Regions from separate parts of the Photobacterium swingsii genome, predicted to be linked through region 2. Evidence: predicted binding sites of a transcription regulator. Region 2 holds the regulator's gene; each other region holds the start of a gene.
What was found. Region 2 encodes PurR, which represses purine synthesis genes. Its sites were predicted from a motif close to TNANGNAAACGTTTNCNTNA; they were not measured.

Region 1 (5,953 bases), 1.6 Mb from region 2:
TTATGATTTTGCTGGCGCTTTAGTGGCAGGTAATTATGTGGTGACCAGTGGATTAGCTTTAGGGGTTGATGGTCAAGCCCATAGCGGAGCCTTAAAGCATGGCGGCGCGACGCTGGCTGTCCTCGGGTCGGGGTTGTCACAGATATACCCTGCTCGTCATCGAGGTTTAGCCGCTAAGATAAAAGAACAAGGTGCGTTAGTGTCTGAGTTCTGGCCTGACGAAAAACCACGCCCGCAAAACTTTCCTCGACGTAATAGAGTGATCAGCGGCTTGTCGGTGGGCGTATTAGTTATAGAAGCAGCAGAAAAGAGTGGTTCACTGATTACTGCGCGTTACGCGCTCGAACAAGGGCGAGAAGTCTTTGCCCTACCCGGTTCGATTCGTCACCCAGAAAGTCGCGGCTGTAACGCATTAATTAAATCGGGTGCTAAATTGGTAGAAACCCCGGTCGATATATTTGAGGAGGTAGGTGCACTGACAGAGTGCGCAATAAATAGTCAATTAAGCCAAACTCTGCCACAGGGTGAAGATCAGCAATTGCCATTTCCAGCCTTGTTGGCTACCGTAGGCAATGAAGCAACACCCGTAGATGTGGTTGCTGAACGTAGTGAACAACCCGTACACGAAGTAATGATGCAATTATTAGAGCTAGAATTACTTGGGTTTGTTACCTCAGTACCCGGTGGCTATATCAAAACGAGGAGGGGCAAGTCATGATGGATATCTTAATGTACCTGTTTGAAACCTATATACACAGCGATGCTGAGCTGTTGGTTGATCAGGAAGAACTATCCGATGAGCTACTTCGAGCGGGCTTTCATCAAGAAGATATTTACAAAGCTCTTTCTTGGTTAGAAAAGCTGGCTGCGCTACAAGAAACTGAACAGCATCCGTACATGAATGTGAGTGCGGTGACGTCGATTCGTATTTACACCCCACAAGAGATGGCACGCCTTGACGTTGCTTGTCGTGGCTTCTTAATTTACCTAGAGCAAATTCATGTGTTGAGTGCCGACACTCGCGAAATGGTGATCGATCGTGTTATGGAACTCGAAACCAATGAATTTATCTTAGATGACCTTCAATGGATTATCTTGATGGTGCTATTCAATGCGCCGGGTAATGAAAGTGCTTACAGCCAGATGGAAGAGCTGTTGTATGGCATGGAAGACGGCTACATTCACTAATTTGTTAACGGCAGCGTAAATCACCATGTCTGGGAAAATTGACCAAGAACTTTTTGCTACTCATGAACATGCATTAGAACACCAAGCGTGTCCTGAGTGCGGCAGTGAATTAACCATGCGCTTTGGTAAGCGTGGGCCTTTTTTAGGTTGTAGCCAATACCCAAGTTGTGAGTTTATTCAGCCGCTTCATCAAAATGATGGCCATGTTGTCAAGCACCTAGGCAAGCCTTGCCCTGAGTGCAGCGATGAGCTGGTATTACGCCAAGGTCGCTATGGTATGTTCATCGGCTGTTTGAATTACCCAACTTGCCATCATATCGAGCCATTAGAGAAAAAAGCAGAAGACACCCATATCGCTTGTCCAAGTTGTGATAAAGGGCATTTGATCGAGCGTAAATCACGTTATGGTAAAATGTTTTTTGCCTGTGACCAGTATCCGACGTGTCGCTTTGCGGTTAATCACAAGCCAGTAAGTGGCTGCTGTCAGTCTTGTGGCTATGGTTTGCTGATTGAGAAAAAGTTAGTGAGTGGGATGAAATTGCAGTGTGCCGATAGAAAGTGCCACGCGTATCAGGATGTCGTTGAATCCGAGCCAAACGAATAAGCTATTCGATAATGTCGATAAAAAGCCAGCATAATGCTGGCTTTTGTAGTTTTAGGGCAAGAAAAATGCCTTAGCGTTTGAGGGCGGGAAAAGCGTCGCTATCCAGTTGCTGGCTGAGCGCGTGCAACTTATTCATCAAGGCGTCAGGCGTGGAGGCACACACATTGATATGTCCCATCTTGCGGCCTGCTCGTTTTTCTTTGCCGTACCAGTGCACATGGCAACCTGCTTCAGCAAGGACGCTTTCTGGTAAGGTGTCTTCGCCTAAAATATTGAGCATCGCTGTTGGGCGGATCAAGGCTGTGCTACCCAAGGGTAAGCCACAGACAGCGCGTAAATGGTTTTCAAATTGACAGGTTTCAGCACCTTGTTGTGTCCAGTGGCCCGAGTTATGAACACGAGGTGCAATTTCATTAACCAGTAGCTCACCATCAAGGTCAAAAAACTCAAGGGCTAGCACGCCGACATAATCAAGGCTATTAGCGACAGCGGTAAACATCTGCTTGGCTTGTGCTTGTAGTGCTGTTTCATCAATTGCCGTTGATAGGCTTAACACTCCATCAGTATGGACATTTTCCGCGAGCGGGTAGACAACAACTGAACCATCTTTACCACGGGCTCCCACGAGTGATACTTCGCGATGAAAAGGGACAAATTCTTCTGCGACAATGGCTTGATTCGGTGTTGCGTCAATGCATTGTGCCATTTCATCCCAAATGGTATCCACTTGAGCGGGATCTTTTAAACGCCATTGCCCTTTTCCATCGTAACCACCAAGCGCACTTTTCAGTACCATCGGCAGTCCGACGTGCTGAATTGCTGCATCGAAGTCGGTACGGTTATTGATAACGTAATATTTTGCATTACGTACTTTTGCATTATCGAGCAGGGCTTTCTCGATACGGCGATCACCACCGGCTTTTATTGCTTCAGTTGTTGGTAGAAACTTACCACTTTGCTCACATTCATCAAGAATCGGATGTGGAATATGCTCAAACTCTGCCGTAATCACATCTGCACGTGCAATGGCTGAGGTTAACCCTTGGCCGATCACCGTTTGTGTGAGTGGGTGCACGATATTTTCGCTAGCGACATCAAACGCAGAAATCTCAACATTTAAGGGGGCACCTGCCAATGACATCATACGTGCGAGCTGACCTGCACCTAAAACCAGTACGTGCATATGATTAGCCCTCAGCTGGATTTGGATTCGCAAGAACGGTTTCAGTTTGTTCACTGCGGAATGCTTCTACTTTTGCCATTACGTCTTCATCGTGTGTGCCAATGATCTGCGCTGCCAAAATACCAGCGTTTGCCGCTCCGGCCTCACCTATGGCTAGGGTACCGACTGCGATACCTTTTGGCATTTGAACGATAGATAAGAGTGAATCCATTCCTTTGAGAGCACGCGACTGCACTGGCACCCCGAGTACGGGTAAGCTCGTAAATGCCGCAGCCATACCTGGTAGGTGAGCGGCACCACCTGCGCCTGCTATGATCACCTTGATACCACGATCTTTGGCACCGTTAGCATAATCAGCAAGTAGTTGAGGAGTACGGTGAGCTGAAACAACTTTCGTTTCATAAGGGACATTGAAGCGATCTAACATTTCAGCAGCATGCTGCATGGTTGGCCAGTCAGATTTTGAACCCATGATAATTCCAACTTTCATTCCGATCTCCTGTTGATAACTTAAAATGTCACTACGAATACGTGTTGGCCGCATTATACGGTGATTTTTAGATAAGGAAAACGTTTGCGTCGGTGATTTTGCCTCATGTAATTCCGTCATGGAGTTGCTTGCCGAGAGTGGGTAAACTAGTAAACAGAAAGTTAAATGATAATCAGCTAAATTATAATGAGGGTGACGTGGAAAATTTTGCGCAAGTGATCACCGCACTGCAACAGGGGGAGGTTATCGCCTACCCGACTGAAGCTGTCTTTGGCGTGGGCTGTGACCCCGACAACGAACAAGCTGTTATGAAATTGCTCGACATTAAGCAGCGACCAATTGAAAAAGGCCTGATCTTAATTGCAGCAGATTATGACCAGCTGTTGCCTTACATTGACGATAGCCAGTTATCACCGGCTCAGCGCCAGCAAATTCAAGCGACGTGGCCGGGACCTGTGACTTGGGTAATGCCAACTAAAGCCAATGTACCTCCTTATTTAACGGGACAATTCTCAACGATTGCGGTGCGAGTGACGGATCATCCTCTGGTTCAGCGATTATGCCGTGAGTTTGGTAAACCTATCACTTCAACGAGCGCGAACTTATCTGGCCAAGAACCAGGGCGTACCGCTGCAGAAGTTGAATTACAACTTGGCCACTGTTTACCCGCGATTTTGCAAGGTGACACTGGCGGCCGTGATAATCCATCTGAAATTCGTGATGCGATCACGGGTAATGTTTTTCGCCAAGGATAATCAACATGCAAACAGTCGATAAAGCTGCGGTTAAAGCCTTTTTACTCGACCTGCAAGATCGAATCTGCTGTGCGATTGAAGCGCAAGATGGTCAAGCAAGCTTTGAACAAGATGAATGGCAACGTGAGCAAGGTGGTGGTGGTCGTAGTCGTGTGATGCGAGGCGGCGCTGTATTTGAGCAAGGTGGTGTGAACTTTTCTCATGTGTTTGGCACTCAAATGCCAGCATCTGCGACAGCACATCGTCCTGAGTTGGCGGGTCGTAGCTTTGAAGCCATGGGAGTATCATTGGTTATCCATCCGAATAACCCTTATGTTCCGACTTCCCATGCTAATGTTCGATTCTTCATTGCTGAGAAAGAAGGTGAGGCGCCAGTATGGTGGTTTGGTGGTGGGTTTGATTTAACGCCATTTTACCCTTTTGAAGAAGATTGCCAGCACTGGCATGACACGGCCAAAGCGTTATGCCAACCCTTTGGCGATAATGTATATGCCGACCATAAAGCATGGTGCGATAAATATTTCTACTTGCCTCACCGCAATGAGACGCGTGGTGTTGGTGGTTTATTTTTCGATGATCTGAATGAGTGGGGTTTTGAAAAGAGCTTTGCTTATATGCAAGCGGTCGGCAATGGCTACATTGATGCGTATCTACCGATTGTTGAAAAGCGTCATACCCTCCCCTTTGGTGAGCGTGAACGCGAGTTTCAGCTTTATCGTCGTGGCCGCTATGTCGAATTTAATTTGGTTTATGATCGTGGCACCTTGTTTGGTTTGCAAAGTGGTGGTCGTACGGAATCAATCTTAATGTCGATGCCGCCATTAGCGCGTTGGGAATATAGCTACCAACCCGAAGCCGATTCAGCAGAAGCGAAACTGTACCAAGACTATTTAAAACCGCGGACGTGGTAAACGAACTGTTTGAGCTTCAATAGATGCAGTGTTAGGGTCGAATTATCGACCCTTATTTATTGGAAGCTTGCCCACATGGATCAGTACGCTGTTTTTGGTAACCCTATAGCTCAAAGTAAATCGCCTTTTATTCATACTTTATTTGCACGCCAAACGGCTCAAGATATGGCTTATCACGCAGAGCAGCCTGAAATTGGTGGTTTCACTGTGGCGGCTGATCACTTTTTTGCACAAGGTGGTCGTGGTTGTAATATCACGGCACCATTCAAAGAAGAAGCGTTCCAGTATGCACAACAGCTAACGGAGCGGGCGCGGTTAGCGGGAGCGGTGAACACACTGAAGAAGCTCGACGATGGTATTATTCTCGGGGACAATACCGATGGTGAAGGCTTAGTTCAGGATTTATTGCAGCATCAAGTCGCTTTACAAGGAAAGCGTATTTTATTGGTTGGTGCGGGTGGGGCTGCGCGTGGGGTTATTCTGCCTTTATTAGCGCAACAACCAGCGGAACTGGTTGTGACAAATCGTACAGAAGCTAAGGCGCAGCAATTAGCTGATCTTTTTTCTTCGTATGGCAATATTTCTTCGCAAGCGATCGATAAACTTCAAGGCTTTACAGTCGACATCATTATCAACTCGACTTCTGCAGGGCTGTCTGGTCAACTGCCACCTTTACCTAAGAGCCTGATTTCAAGTCAAGTGACTTGCTACGATATGGTTTACAGTGCAAAAACGACCACTTTTAACCAATGGGCAAACGAGTTGGGCGCGCTGCGTACACTTGATGGACTTGGCATGTTAGTGGGACAAGCTGCAGAAAGT
Region 2 (5,953 bases):
GCGGTATTAACCCTGCCGCTGAACAAGTCGAATCTTATAAACCCATTTCAGCTGAATCTATGCTTGAAATGCAACCAGACCTCATCATGTTAAGTAGCCGCACTTATAACTCAATAGGTAAAGCCGATGGTTTATTTAAAGAATTGCCACTGCTTGCAGCTACCCCAGCAGGTATCAATAAAGCTGTGGTAGTTATTGATGGCACTGCTTTAATTGGTGGTTTAGGGCTAAAAAGCCTCAGTGAAGCAGAACGCTTGAACCGTGTTTTCTACCCTTAATCGTCGAGTATTCGTTACGTGTCCGTTATGCAGATCCAAAGACTTCCTTTAAAAATCGTTTTCCCCGTCGGGTTGAGCTTGCTCTGCTTGGCGGTGGCAACGTCAGTAATTGTTGGCCCTATGGCCATCACGCTAAGCCAGAGTTTAAAAGCTTTTACGCCGTGGCAAAATGAATTACCCGCACATATTCAGATCGTTATTCACCAGATTAGGCTTCCAAGAACCCTATTGTGTATAGCAATAGGCGCTATTCTCGCGTTATGTGGCGCCGTTATGCAGGGCTTATTTCGTAACCCGCTCGCAGACCCTGGCATCATCGGGGTGTCTGGTGGTGCAAGCTTAGGCGCGGCACTTGCTATTGTACTGTTCGGCTCATGGGCCGCTTCATTCCCTATTCTGCTCACGTTAGGCACTGTGCCTATCATGGCATTTCTTGGGGGCGCAGTAAGTACTTGGCTGGTTTATACACTTGGCACAGACAAAAATGGCACATCCGTGACCATCATGCTGCTAGCCGGTGTAGCTATCGGAGCCTTATCAGGCGCCGCTTTAGGCCTAATGAATTACTTTGCAGATGATCAAGCATTACGCGACCTATCGTTATGGACCATGGGCTCATTAGCTGGTGCAACATGGCCAGGCATTGCCTTAGCCTTTACAACCTTAGGCATTCTAATGTGGGTCTTCGATCGTCAAGCAAATGCCTTAAATGCCTTTTTACTTGGTGAAGCAGAGGCCAAACACATGGGTGTTAATGTGCAGGCGCTCAAGCGTAGCTTAATTTTGCTCTGTGCTGCAGGTGTTGGTGTCTGCGTATCCCTCACTGGTGTTATTGGATTTGTCGGCCTAATCATTCCACACTTAGGCCGCATGCTTTCAGGCCCTAACCATAAAACATTGCTACCTCTATCGGCGTTATTGGGTGCTTTGATTTTATTAGTTGCAGATATGATTGCCCGCGTTATAGCCGCCCCTGCCGAACTGCCTGTCGGCATCATTACCGCTATTTTAGGTGCGCCATTCTTCATTATGTTATTGGTTAAACAAAAAGGACGCCTGTCATGATGGCTGGTTTTTCATCTTCTCGATTTCAATCCCAGGATAAGATCGCAATTGCAGCAAAAGGATTGCATTTAGGCCTAGGCGGCAAGACCTTACTTGATAACTTTGATATAGAAATCAAACATGGTGAAGTCACGGCGTTACTTGGTCCAAATGGCGCTGGGAAGAGTACGTTACTAAAAGTGCTTTGTGGTGAATTAGATGCAGGTGGTGACATTAGCATTCAGGGGAAAACCCATGCTCAGTGGTCAGCGAAAGAATTGGCGAAGTATTTAGCTGTTTTACCACAGCACAGTAGTTTAAGTTTTGCTTTTACTGCCCAAGAAGTGGCTGAATTAGGCGCTTTACCGCTGGATCTCACTCGCGCACAGGCCAGCAAAACAGCGGCCAGTATGATGGAAAAGACAGAGGTGACGGCCCTATCAAACCGTCTATATCCCTCGCTATCTGGTGGCGAGAAGCAACGGGTCCATTTTGCTCGCGTACTTACCCAGCTTAGCGAAGCCAAGGAAAATGCAATTTTGATGCTCGATGAACCAACGTCAGCACTCGATTTAGCGCATCAACATAAAACATTGCAGCTTGCGCAAAGCATGGCAAAAGAAGGGGCTGCCGTTATCATTGTTTTGCATGATCTTAATCTTGCGGCACAATATGCCGACCGTTTGGTGATAGTGAACGAGGGAAAAATACAAGCTGATGGTGATGCTTGGCAGGCACTTGAGCCTAAAAATATTGAACGTGTTTACGGTTGGCCAGTAACCATCACTGAGCATCCAAGCTTACAACACCCGATAATTCTATAGCGTCTGGTTATGTAATCTCTATAATGCACACATAAATGCATACTGATGCATCAAATTTTACTCAGTTTACATTGTTTATGTTGATGTTTATCAAGTATTGCCATCTTGAGAGACAGAAACGTTGCACTGTGCGCTACACTCAGTAAAATGTGAACGCAAGCGATTAACAATGTAACGCTACCGAATCCATAAAAGCCGCTCATCTGAGAAGCGGCTTTTAACGTTTATACAAGGTCTCAAGCAGCACGTAGCACTCAATATGCAAGAGTAAGCACAGTGCTTGGCTTAGAAAGATCCTCTTTATTCCAATTATTAGAAGAATAAATATGGCAACGATTAAAGATGTTGCACGTATGGCTGGTGTTTCAACAACAACAGTCTCTCACGTGATAAATAAAACACGCTTCGTCGCAGAAGCAACGCAAAAGAAAGTGTTAACGGCTGTTGATGAACTTAACTACGCCCCAAGTGCTGTTGCTCGCAGCCTGAAATGTAACACTACGCGCACTATTGGTATGTTGGTGACTAAATCAACCAACCCCTTCTTCGCCGAAGTTGTACATGGTGTTGAAGAATACTGCTACAAAGAAGGCTATACCCTCATTCTGTGTAACACAGAAGGTAACCTTTCTAAGCAGCGCGATTACCTACGCATGCTAGCAGAAAAGCGCGTTGATGGCTTAATGGTGATGTGTTCAGACCTCGATCAACGTCTGTTAGATTTGCTAGAGCGTCAAAACGATCTACCTATGGTAGTGATGGACTGGGGTCCAGAAAGCCCACACACGGATAAAATCCAAGATAACGCAGCAATTGGTGGCTATGTTGCTATCAAACACTTTATTGAGAATGGCCATACCAAAATCGGTTGCCTATCTGGACACAATGAGAAGTCAACCTGTCGTGAGCGTCTAAAAGGCTTCCAAAAGGCCATGGACGAAGCAAATCTATCAGTGAATGAAGATTGGGTCATCGAAGGTGACTTCGAATGTGAAACGGCCGTTAAAGCCGCAGAACAGTTCATCGCAATGAAAGAACGTCCGACTGCTATATTCTGTTTTAATGACATTATGGCAATGGCGATGATCAGTACTTTTGTTCAACATGGAATTCGTGTTCCTGAAGATATCTCGATTATTGGTTACGATAATATCGAACTCGCGCCTTTCTTCTCGCCTCCATTAACAACAATCCACCAGCCTAAACGCCGTTTAGGCAAAACTGCGATTGAAATCTTAATGGAGCGTGTGAAAGACAAAAAACACGAAAACCGCATTTTCGAAATGTCGCCTGAATTAGTAGTGCGTAAATCCGTTCATAAACTGAATTAATTATTCGCTTTACGCATAAAAATTGAATAGCCGACGGTATCTAACCGTCGGCTTTTTTTTGCGTTAACATGCGGTTAAATCTTCCTTTTTTACATAAATATTTAATATGTAACAATAATATTACTTTTGAATTTCAAATAAATATCTTTCATTTGCTAAGATATTCATTTCATTCCTGAATATTCTCTCTCCACAGAACAGTAATAATTGAAGCAATATCACATTTCACCCAGCCCAGGGTAAACGCTTTTCTGCTATTTACGATATGCTTATTACGTCACGAACAGGGCAAACCATTTGAAAAAGTGGGACGCAAAGCTTCCGGCCTAACAGAGTGTTATTCGATAAACATTAACACTTTCAAGGTAGCGGGGTTACCGATGGATTTAACGCAAAACCTGCTTTTGGGTTTGACATGCTTTTGACATACATTAAGTGTGCTTTGCTAACCTAAACTCCTCGCTTATATGTTAGGTGACTCCCAAGATTTATTTCACCGAGAAGTCGCATGGATAAACCAATACTTAAAGACACCCTAAAATTATTCGATTGTTTTGGCAGTGTTAAATCACGATCAATGTTTGGCGGTTTTGGCATTTTTGCAGGCGAAACAATGTTTGCTCTGGTGGTAAAAAACAAATTACACCTCCGCGCTAATGCAAAAAACATTGAAGTATTTAAAGAAGCCAATCTATCACCTTATGTTTACGAGAAACGCGGTTTTCCCGTAGTAACTAAACATTTTGCTATTCCTGATATCTGGTGGAATACACCAGAAATGATTATTGAATACGCACAAGGCTCACTAGAAGGTGCGAAGAACGACAAAGAAACAAAAAGCAAAATTGGCCCATCTCGCATTAAAGATTTGCCAAATTTACGATTAGCCAATGAGCGCATGCTAAAAAAAGTGGGTATTGATACTGTCGAGAAGCTTGTTGAGGTCGGCGCTATCGACGCATACAAAGCATTACTCGATACGCATGATAATAATCTCAACATTGAGTTGCTTTGGGCTTTAGAAGGCGCGATCAGCGGCAGACACTGGTCTGTAATCAGTGAAACCAGACGTGGTGAATTGTTAGGTTTGTTACCCTAGGGAGTCGGGTGAACAACGACACTTTTGCTACAATAAGAACGAGGCTGATGCCTCGTTTTTTGTTGCTTTAGCCCACCCAATGTCAGGATTACGTCAAAGATTGACTCTACTCACAAATACTGTTCACAAAAGCATCAGTTAACTTTTAATCCCCCCCTAAATAAGTAAAATAACCGCTGCTGGCGGTGTGAAAACCGTCAATTTTTTGTTTTCAACTACTTATGGTAACTGTTGCAGTTAAATCGACGTCAATAATATGTCGTCACTATAGCGACCATAACTAACTTGCGGTCTTTGAGATTGCTAAAAAGTGAGGCCAGTATGCTCTGTTCAAAGCCTTTTCCTGGGCAAGCAGACCACATATTTAAGGATAAATTTTGCAAATGGCCGAAACTCCTCCGCGCCTTTGTTATTCTTAGCCTACTCCCCCCTGCCTTTGTAATGCTACTTGTTTCTCAGCAACTCGCTCCCCTTGATGTGCTTATCGACATATTTACCCTAGTCGGTGGCTTTAATGTCATTCTAGTCATTTGGGGAGGATTACTAAAAATCCGGGCACGTAAATATTGGTACCGTAATTACCATATCGGCAAAACGCTGGTACTGGCTTGCCTACCAATTCTGGCATCAGCCTATATCGCTTTTTCAGAAATCCCCGATAACCGCGTTGTGCAGCAAGAACGTAGCCGTGCTGTTGAAGTCGCCATTAATTAGCCGTTCGTTCAAAATACGCGCAATTAATCACGATTTTCAATTTTTTCCTAATTAATTGAAATATTTGCGCCCTTGGTTGGGTCTCCTTTATTACCTTGGTATAGCATTGGTGCTATATCATGTGTTCATAAGGAAACGACGCAGTGCGCCTCGCGAAAAAAAACAAATATTCAATCTTTGTCCGCCCATTACTTTGGCTACAAAAACGTAATTTCGGCGCAGAACTCAACCCGTCTTTACTTTGGGGACGCCGCCCGCCACTCTTTTGGTTGGTCGCTGGATTTTTTGGCTACCTAGATCGCCGCCATTCACCACTTTCACCGGTTACACGATCTTTGGTTTGTGTCCGCGTTTCACAACTAAACGATTGTGAATTTTGCGTCGATGCTAACGGAATGCGTCTAGCCGAGCGTTGCGATTCTGTTGAAAAGATCAAAGCCCTTTCTCAATGGCAACAAAACAGCGCCCTATTCACTGACGAAGAAATCGCAGTGCTGCATTATGTTGAAGCGATGACCATTACAGGGCAAAAAGTCACAGAAGACATGCTATCTGATCTACAGCAATGGTTTAACGAAGATAGCCTAGTAGAACTTACTGCCCTGATCGCCTTCCAAAACCTATCTGCCAAATTTAATACCGCGCTTGATGTACCTGCACAAG
Region 3 (5,953 bases), 1.4 Mb from region 2:
TGTACCATCACCCACAATCACAGTATTGGTAGTGACATCTTCATTTGAACGCGTCACATCTAGATTGTCGCTGCTTCCACTTGCATCCATATCATTACCAGCCAAAGCCTGACCTGTGTAACTCCCCTCAGAAACCTGACTAATACGACGATCTAACAAAAGTTCGCGTTTGAAGGCCTCTTCTGTTGTCAGTAAGTTCACACCAAATAACACCTGATCAGCATGTAGACGCTGTACATCCACCGACGCAACAGAGCTCAAGCTTGTTAGCATACGTTCAAGCGTGAAAAAGTCTTCTGTTGTCTGAATGTTAGCAACACTAATGCTAAATAAACCTCGGCTTTCTCCGCCAAGCTGCACTGCGTATTTTGCCGCGAGTTGATCCGCAATTTGATTAACCATATCACGAGTAGCAGCGACTAACTCTCCGCTTACCTGGCCTTCCTTTGGCACCACTTGTGATGCAACTAAACGATCGGCCGACTGCTCAAAAAGCTGCCAAGATAATGAAACATTACTACCATCTTCACGAGCACGAACAATCAAAATGGCTTCAGGGTTATAACGCAAACTTGCATTGGCAACAGGTTCTACGAAACCACCCCATAAATCAGGCACGCTCACTGCGGTAATATCTTCAAAATCACCAATAGGCATTAAGATAGGCACACCACGTTGATTCGCCGCAGCATTCATTTCTGTTTGCAGCGGGTTGCTCGATTGATCCCACACAATTTCACGTTCACGGTTATTTTCTTTCACTAACCACACCAACACAGCTGGGCGCTGATCGCTCCATAACGTTGCGTTAGCTTGAGTTAATAAATTATGAACTTGCACGCGATCGAACGTCATGTCTAAAGTCTGCTGACCATTCAGTGAGCCAACACCGAATTGGCTGATGTATTGGCTAGAATTCGTTAGTGCCTTACGAATGACCTCATTGTCGACGACTTTACTTTGACCAGACACCTTCACCAGCACCTGCTCTAAGCCTTGCTGACGAGCGGTTTGTTCCGATTGCTTATCAGTGTCAGGAAGTACAACCTGAGCCTGATACAAGTTATTCACTGTGGCAGCATTCAAAGGCAACGCCAATAACGCCAACATAAAAAAAGCAAAACGCAGCATAGAAAACTCATTCATCATCTAGATATGTTCCGATCATAAGGTGATTTGCCTATCAGCAGCAACCTCTTAGCCCCGATATCGTGACAGATTTTAGTCAATCTTCATGTTTTTATACCTTTACGTCTTAATAACAGGCTTCTATAGGAAAAAAGTACGCTATCACCACAAAACCAAAGTGAAATATTGCATCGCTTACAGGAATTAGTGATACCTCGTACAAAAGGGATTAATCCACATCAGTGATAGAAAAAACTCTATTTCAAAGCATAGGTAATCGTTTGCTGCTGTGATAGGATTGCGCGATTTTATTTTTAGAAAACCAAATTTAGACAAGGTGGGTGAAAAAATGATGCAGGTACTCCAAGGCGCACAAATGTTATTTGTCGCATTCGGTGCATTAGTGCTGGTTCCGTTACTGACTGGCCTCGACCCCAATGTCGCCCTATTTGGTGCGGGTATAGGTACCCTTCTTTTCCAAGTGATCACCAAACGCTCTGTTCCTATCTTCCTCGCTTCATCTTTCGCTTTTATTGCTCCTATTATGTACGGCATCCAAACTTGGGGTGTGGCTAGCACCATGGGTGGCCTTATGATGGCGGGTATCGTATACGTCTTGATGGGCGCGGTGATTAAGGTACGCGGTGTAGGTATCATCCATAAATTGCTACCTCCTGTTGTCGTTGGCCCTGTGATCATGGTGATAGGTTTAGGCCTAGCACCTGCTGCAGTCAACATGGCGGTGGGTAAAAGTGGAGACGGCGGTATTCAACTGGTAAACGGTGACGCTGCCATTTGGATTTCAGCAGCTTCTCTATTAACCACGATTGCATTCAGTGTTTTCGCAAAAGGCTTCTTTAAGCTAGTACCTATCATGGCGGGTGTCGTGGCTGGTTATTGTGTGAGCCTAGGGTTTGGTGTTGTCGACTTCACACCTGTTACACAGGCAAGTTGGTTAGCGATGCCTAACTTCACTTTCCCTGAGTTCAATATCAATGCCGTGCTATTTATGATCCCTGTTGCGATTGCACCTGCGGTAGAGCACGTCGGGGATATGCTGGCCATTTCAAACGTTACTGGTAAAGACTACCTGAAAAAGCCGGGCCTACACCGCACAATGGCAGGCGACGGAATCGCAACCATTGCAGCATCTATGTTTGGCGCGCCACCAAATACTACATACTCAGAAGTTACGGGCGCAGTAATGCTAACCAAAGCCTTTAACCCTATCATCATGACATGGGCAGCCGTAACGGCACTGGTACTGGCGTTTGTGGGTAAACTTGGCGCAGTACTACAAACTATCCCCGTTCCTGTAATGGGCGGCATCATGATTCTACTGTTTGGTTCAATTGCTACCGTCGGCTTAAACACACTGATTAAAAACCAAGTTGATCTTCATAAAGCACGTAACCTAGTGATTGTGGCCGTCACCTTAGTATTTGGTATTGGCGGTATGGCTTTTGGTATCGGCGAATTCAGCCTTCAAGGTGTAAGTTTGTGCGGTATTGTCGCTATCTTGCTTAACCTTGTGTTACCCAACGATCTCGGTGAATCACACGTTGTTGATAATGCACAAATTGATAGCATTGAAAAATAACTGCTATTAACAAGCATAAAAACGGCAACCAAGATGGTTGCCGTTTTTTATCTAAGCCAAACTAATCGCTTAAATGACAAGATCAAAAAAGCCGAACCTAAGTTCGGCTTTTCATTATTTATAAATCAATTCGGCTTATTTAGTACCGAAGATTTTATCACCTGCATCACCAAGACCTGGAACGATGTAACCTTTATCGTTTAGCTTCTCATCGATTGCAGCGGTGTAAAGTTCAACATCAGGGTGCGCTTTTTCTAGTGCAGCAATACCTTCAGGCGCAGCAACAAGTACTAGTACTTTGAATGATTTACAGCCTTTCTCTTTAAGAAGATCCAGTGTTGCAATCATAGAACCGCCAGTTGCCAGCATAGGGTCAACAACCAGTGCGATACGCTCATCAATGTTAGATGCTAGTTTGTTGAAGTAAGGTACTGGCTCTAGTGTTTCTTCGTCACGGTAGATACCAACAACACTGATACGTGCGCTTGGCATGTGCTCAAGTACGCCATCCATCATGCCTAGACCAGCACGAAGAATTGGCACTACTGTTACTTTTTTACCTTTCAGTTGATCGATTTCTGCTGGACCATTCCAACCATCAATCGTCACTTTTTCCGTTTCGAAGTCTGCCGTTGCTTCATAAGTCAGCAAGCTACCAACTTCCGTCGCTAATTCACGGAAACGCTTAGTGCTGATATCACCTTCACGCATAAGGCCAATCTTATGTTTTACTAGCGGGTGTTTAACCTCAACGACTTTCATCTGTGACTCCTAACAGCAAAAAAATATAAAATCGAGCTATTGTACACGATACCCTTATAAATTTTAGCGACTCATTCACTTAAATACGCTTTTTTTGCGTGTTTGTTGCTTCTTTAAGCAAACGTTTGTCTGAATCTGTTTTTTCTCTCGATAAATCCGGCTTAAACCATAACCCATCATTCAATCCAAGCAATCGACCCCGCCATTTATCCACCCAGTTATTCGCATCGCGTTGTTTACCACCAGCCTAAATGGTCGAAAAAGCGAGTACTATTACGGAAAATGGCCAAACAAAAAATATTGACGCAAACGTTTCCCTTTCCGCCACGACTGCTGTTATCATACCCACGGTTTCTACTTCAGCAGCATTAAATAATCGCCTAATCAGTACGATTATTTAATGTGTTTGGTGTACATACCGTGAGGAAACTCTTGTGAGCGGCAATAATTCTTCTCTTAGTTACAAAGATGCTGGTGTTGATATCGATGCGGGTAATGCATTGGTTGATCGTATTAAAGGTGTGGTTAAGCGCACTCGTCGTCCTGAAGTCATGGGCGGCATTGGTGGTTTTGGTGCTTTATGCTCACTACCAACCAAGTATAAAGAGCCAGTATTGGTATCAGGCACCGATGGCGTAGGAACAAAACTACGTTTGGCGATGGATCTGAAACAACACGATACCATTGGTATCGACCTTGTTGCTATGTGTGTGAACGACCTTATCGTTCAAGGCGCAGAGCCGCTATTCTTCCTTGATTACTATGCGACAGGCAAACTCGATATCGATACAGCAGCGGCTGTTGTTGCGGGTATCGGTGAAGGCTGTGTGCAATCAGGTTGTTCTTTGATCGGTGGTGAAACGGCAGAAATGCCAGGCATGTACCACGGTGAAGATTACGACGTTGCGGGTTTCTGTGTCGGTGTTGCTGAAAAATCAGAAGTTATCGATGGTACAAAAGTAAAAGCTGGCGATGCGCTAATCGCAGTTGGCTCAAGTGGCCCACACTCAAACGGTTACTCGTTAATCCGTAAAATCATCGAAGTTTCAAATGCGGACCTAAACGAAGAACTTGAAGGCAAGTCATTAGCAGAACACCTGCTAACACCGACTAAGATTTACGTTAAGTCGACCCTGAAAATGATGGAAAGCTGCGATGTTCACGCGATTTCTCACATTACAGGTGGTGGCTTCTGGGAAAATATCCCGCGCGTATTACCTGAAGGAACAAAAGCCGTTGTTGACGGTTCAAGCTGGCAGTGGCCATCAATCTTCAACTGGCTACAACAGGCTGGTAACGTTGAAACTTACGAAATGTACCGTACTTTCAACTGTGGCGTTGGCTTAGTTATCGCACTCCCTCAAGAGCAAGCAGCACAAGCAATCGAAATTCTAAAAGCAGAAGGCGAGAATGCTTGGTTGCTAGGTGAAATTGCCAATGTAGGCGCTGGCGAAGAGCAAGTTGAAATCAAGTAAGGCAGTACGGCAATGAAAAATATCGTTGTTCTGATCTCAGGAAATGGCTCGAACCTTCAAGCAATCTTAGATGCTTGTGACAATGGCGCGATTGCAAATGCAAAAGTCGCCGCTGTACTATCTAACAAAGCAGATGCCTATGGTTTAGAGCGAGCTCGACAAGCAAAGGTCGATGCTTTACACCTCTCTGCCGCTGACTTTAGCGATAGAGAAACCTTTGATAAGGCGATGATTGATAAAATCGATGCCTATCAGCCTGACCTCATTATACTTGCTGGCTTTATGCGGATCCTAAGTGGCGATTTTGTTCGCCACTATCAAGGTAAGATGATTAACATTCATCCCTCGCTACTGCCTAAATACCCAGGGCTTCACACACATCAGCGTGCATTAGATGCCGGTGATGCTGAACACGGTACCAGTGTGCACTTCGTGACTGAAGAGCTCGACGGTGGCCCGGTAATTTTACAAGCTAAAGTGCCTATTTTTGCTGATGATAAGGTAGAAAACATTTTCTCTCGTGTCCAAGAGCAAGAGCACCGTATCTATCCGCTGGTCGCAAACTGGTTAATCAATGGCCGGCTTGCCATGATTAATGGACAAGCCGTGTTAGATGGTAATATTTTAGCGTCGCATGGTTACGCCACCGACGATTAAATTTGCTGAAACCATAAATAATAAAAAACGCAGCCAATGCAAATTGACTGCGTTTTTTTATAAATCGTGAAAAGCGAACTCGACCTTAAGCCTTTGCTTAATGGCTTTATTGCGATGACACTTGGTGAAAGATTTGCTCACCGAAGTGGAAAACATTCATCTCGCCTGCCGCCATTTTGTGCCAATTTTCATCATTGGTCAGCGGCTGGGTCGCAACAACAGTCACGACATCATTCGGTGTTGTTTCTTGATTGAAGTCGATAGTCACATCTTCATCAATCAATGATGCTTGACCAAACGGTGCTCGGCGGGTGATCCAATGCAAATTATT

Region 1: a site for PurR is predicted at 3,538-3,557, ahead of purE (5-(carboxyamino)imidazole ribonucleotide mutase). Genes of this name have one in related genera too.
Region 3: a site for PurR is predicted at 3,604-3,623, ahead of upp (uracil phosphoribosyltransferase). Genes of this name have one in related genera too.

Annotation. Positions count from the first base shown of each region.
Region 1 covers NZ_AP024852.1:3,753,019-3,758,971, reverse strand. Annotated here, with positions in the region: gene dprA (DNA-processing protein DprA) at 1-718, shown strand, start outside; gene OCU77_RS17100 (DUF494 family protein) at 715-1,188, shown strand; gene OCU77_RS17095 (DNA topoisomerase family protein) at 1,214-1,792, shown strand; gene OCU77_RS17090 (5-(carboxyamino)imidazole ribonucleotide synthase) at 1,863-2,975, opposite strand; gene purE (5-(carboxyamino)imidazole ribonucleotide mutase) at 2,980-3,465, opposite strand; gene tsaC (L-threonylcarbamoyladenylate synthase type 1 TsaC) at 3,663-4,220, shown strand; gene hemF (oxygen-dependent coproporphyrinogen oxidase) at 4,226-5,131, shown strand; gene aroE (shikimate dehydrogenase) at 5,207-5,953, shown strand, end outside.
Region 2 covers NZ_AP024852.1:2,179,285-2,185,237, forward strand. Annotated here, with positions in the region: gene OCU77_RS10125 (heme/hemin ABC transporter substrate-binding protein) at 1-278, shown strand, start outside; gene OCU77_RS10130 (FecCD family ABC transporter permease) at 306-1,343, shown strand; gene OCU77_RS10135 (heme ABC transporter ATP-binding protein) at 1,343-2,146, shown strand; gene purR (HTH-type transcriptional repressor PurR) at 2,473-3,477, shown strand; cyclic di-GMP riboswitch class I at 3,755-3,859, shown strand; gene OCU77_RS10145 (TfoX/Sxy family DNA transformation protein) at 3,986-4,576, shown strand; gene OCU77_RS10150 (hypothetical protein) at 4,898-5,290, shown strand; gene OCU77_RS10155 (carboxymuconolactone decarboxylase family protein) at 5,434-5,953, shown strand, end outside.
Region 3 covers NZ_AP024852.1:744,522-750,474, reverse strand. Annotated here, with positions in the region: gene OCU77_RS03660 (DUF2066 domain-containing protein) at 1-1,149, opposite strand, end outside; gene OCU77_RS03655 (uracil-xanthine permease family protein) at 1,478-2,728, shown strand; gene upp (uracil phosphoribosyltransferase) at 2,864-3,490, opposite strand; gene purM (phosphoribosylformylglycinamidine cyclo-ligase) at 3,925-4,965, shown strand; gene purN (phosphoribosylglycinamide formyltransferase) at 4,978-5,622, shown strand; gene OCU77_RS03635 (class II glutamine amidotransferase) at 5,729-5,953, opposite strand, start outside.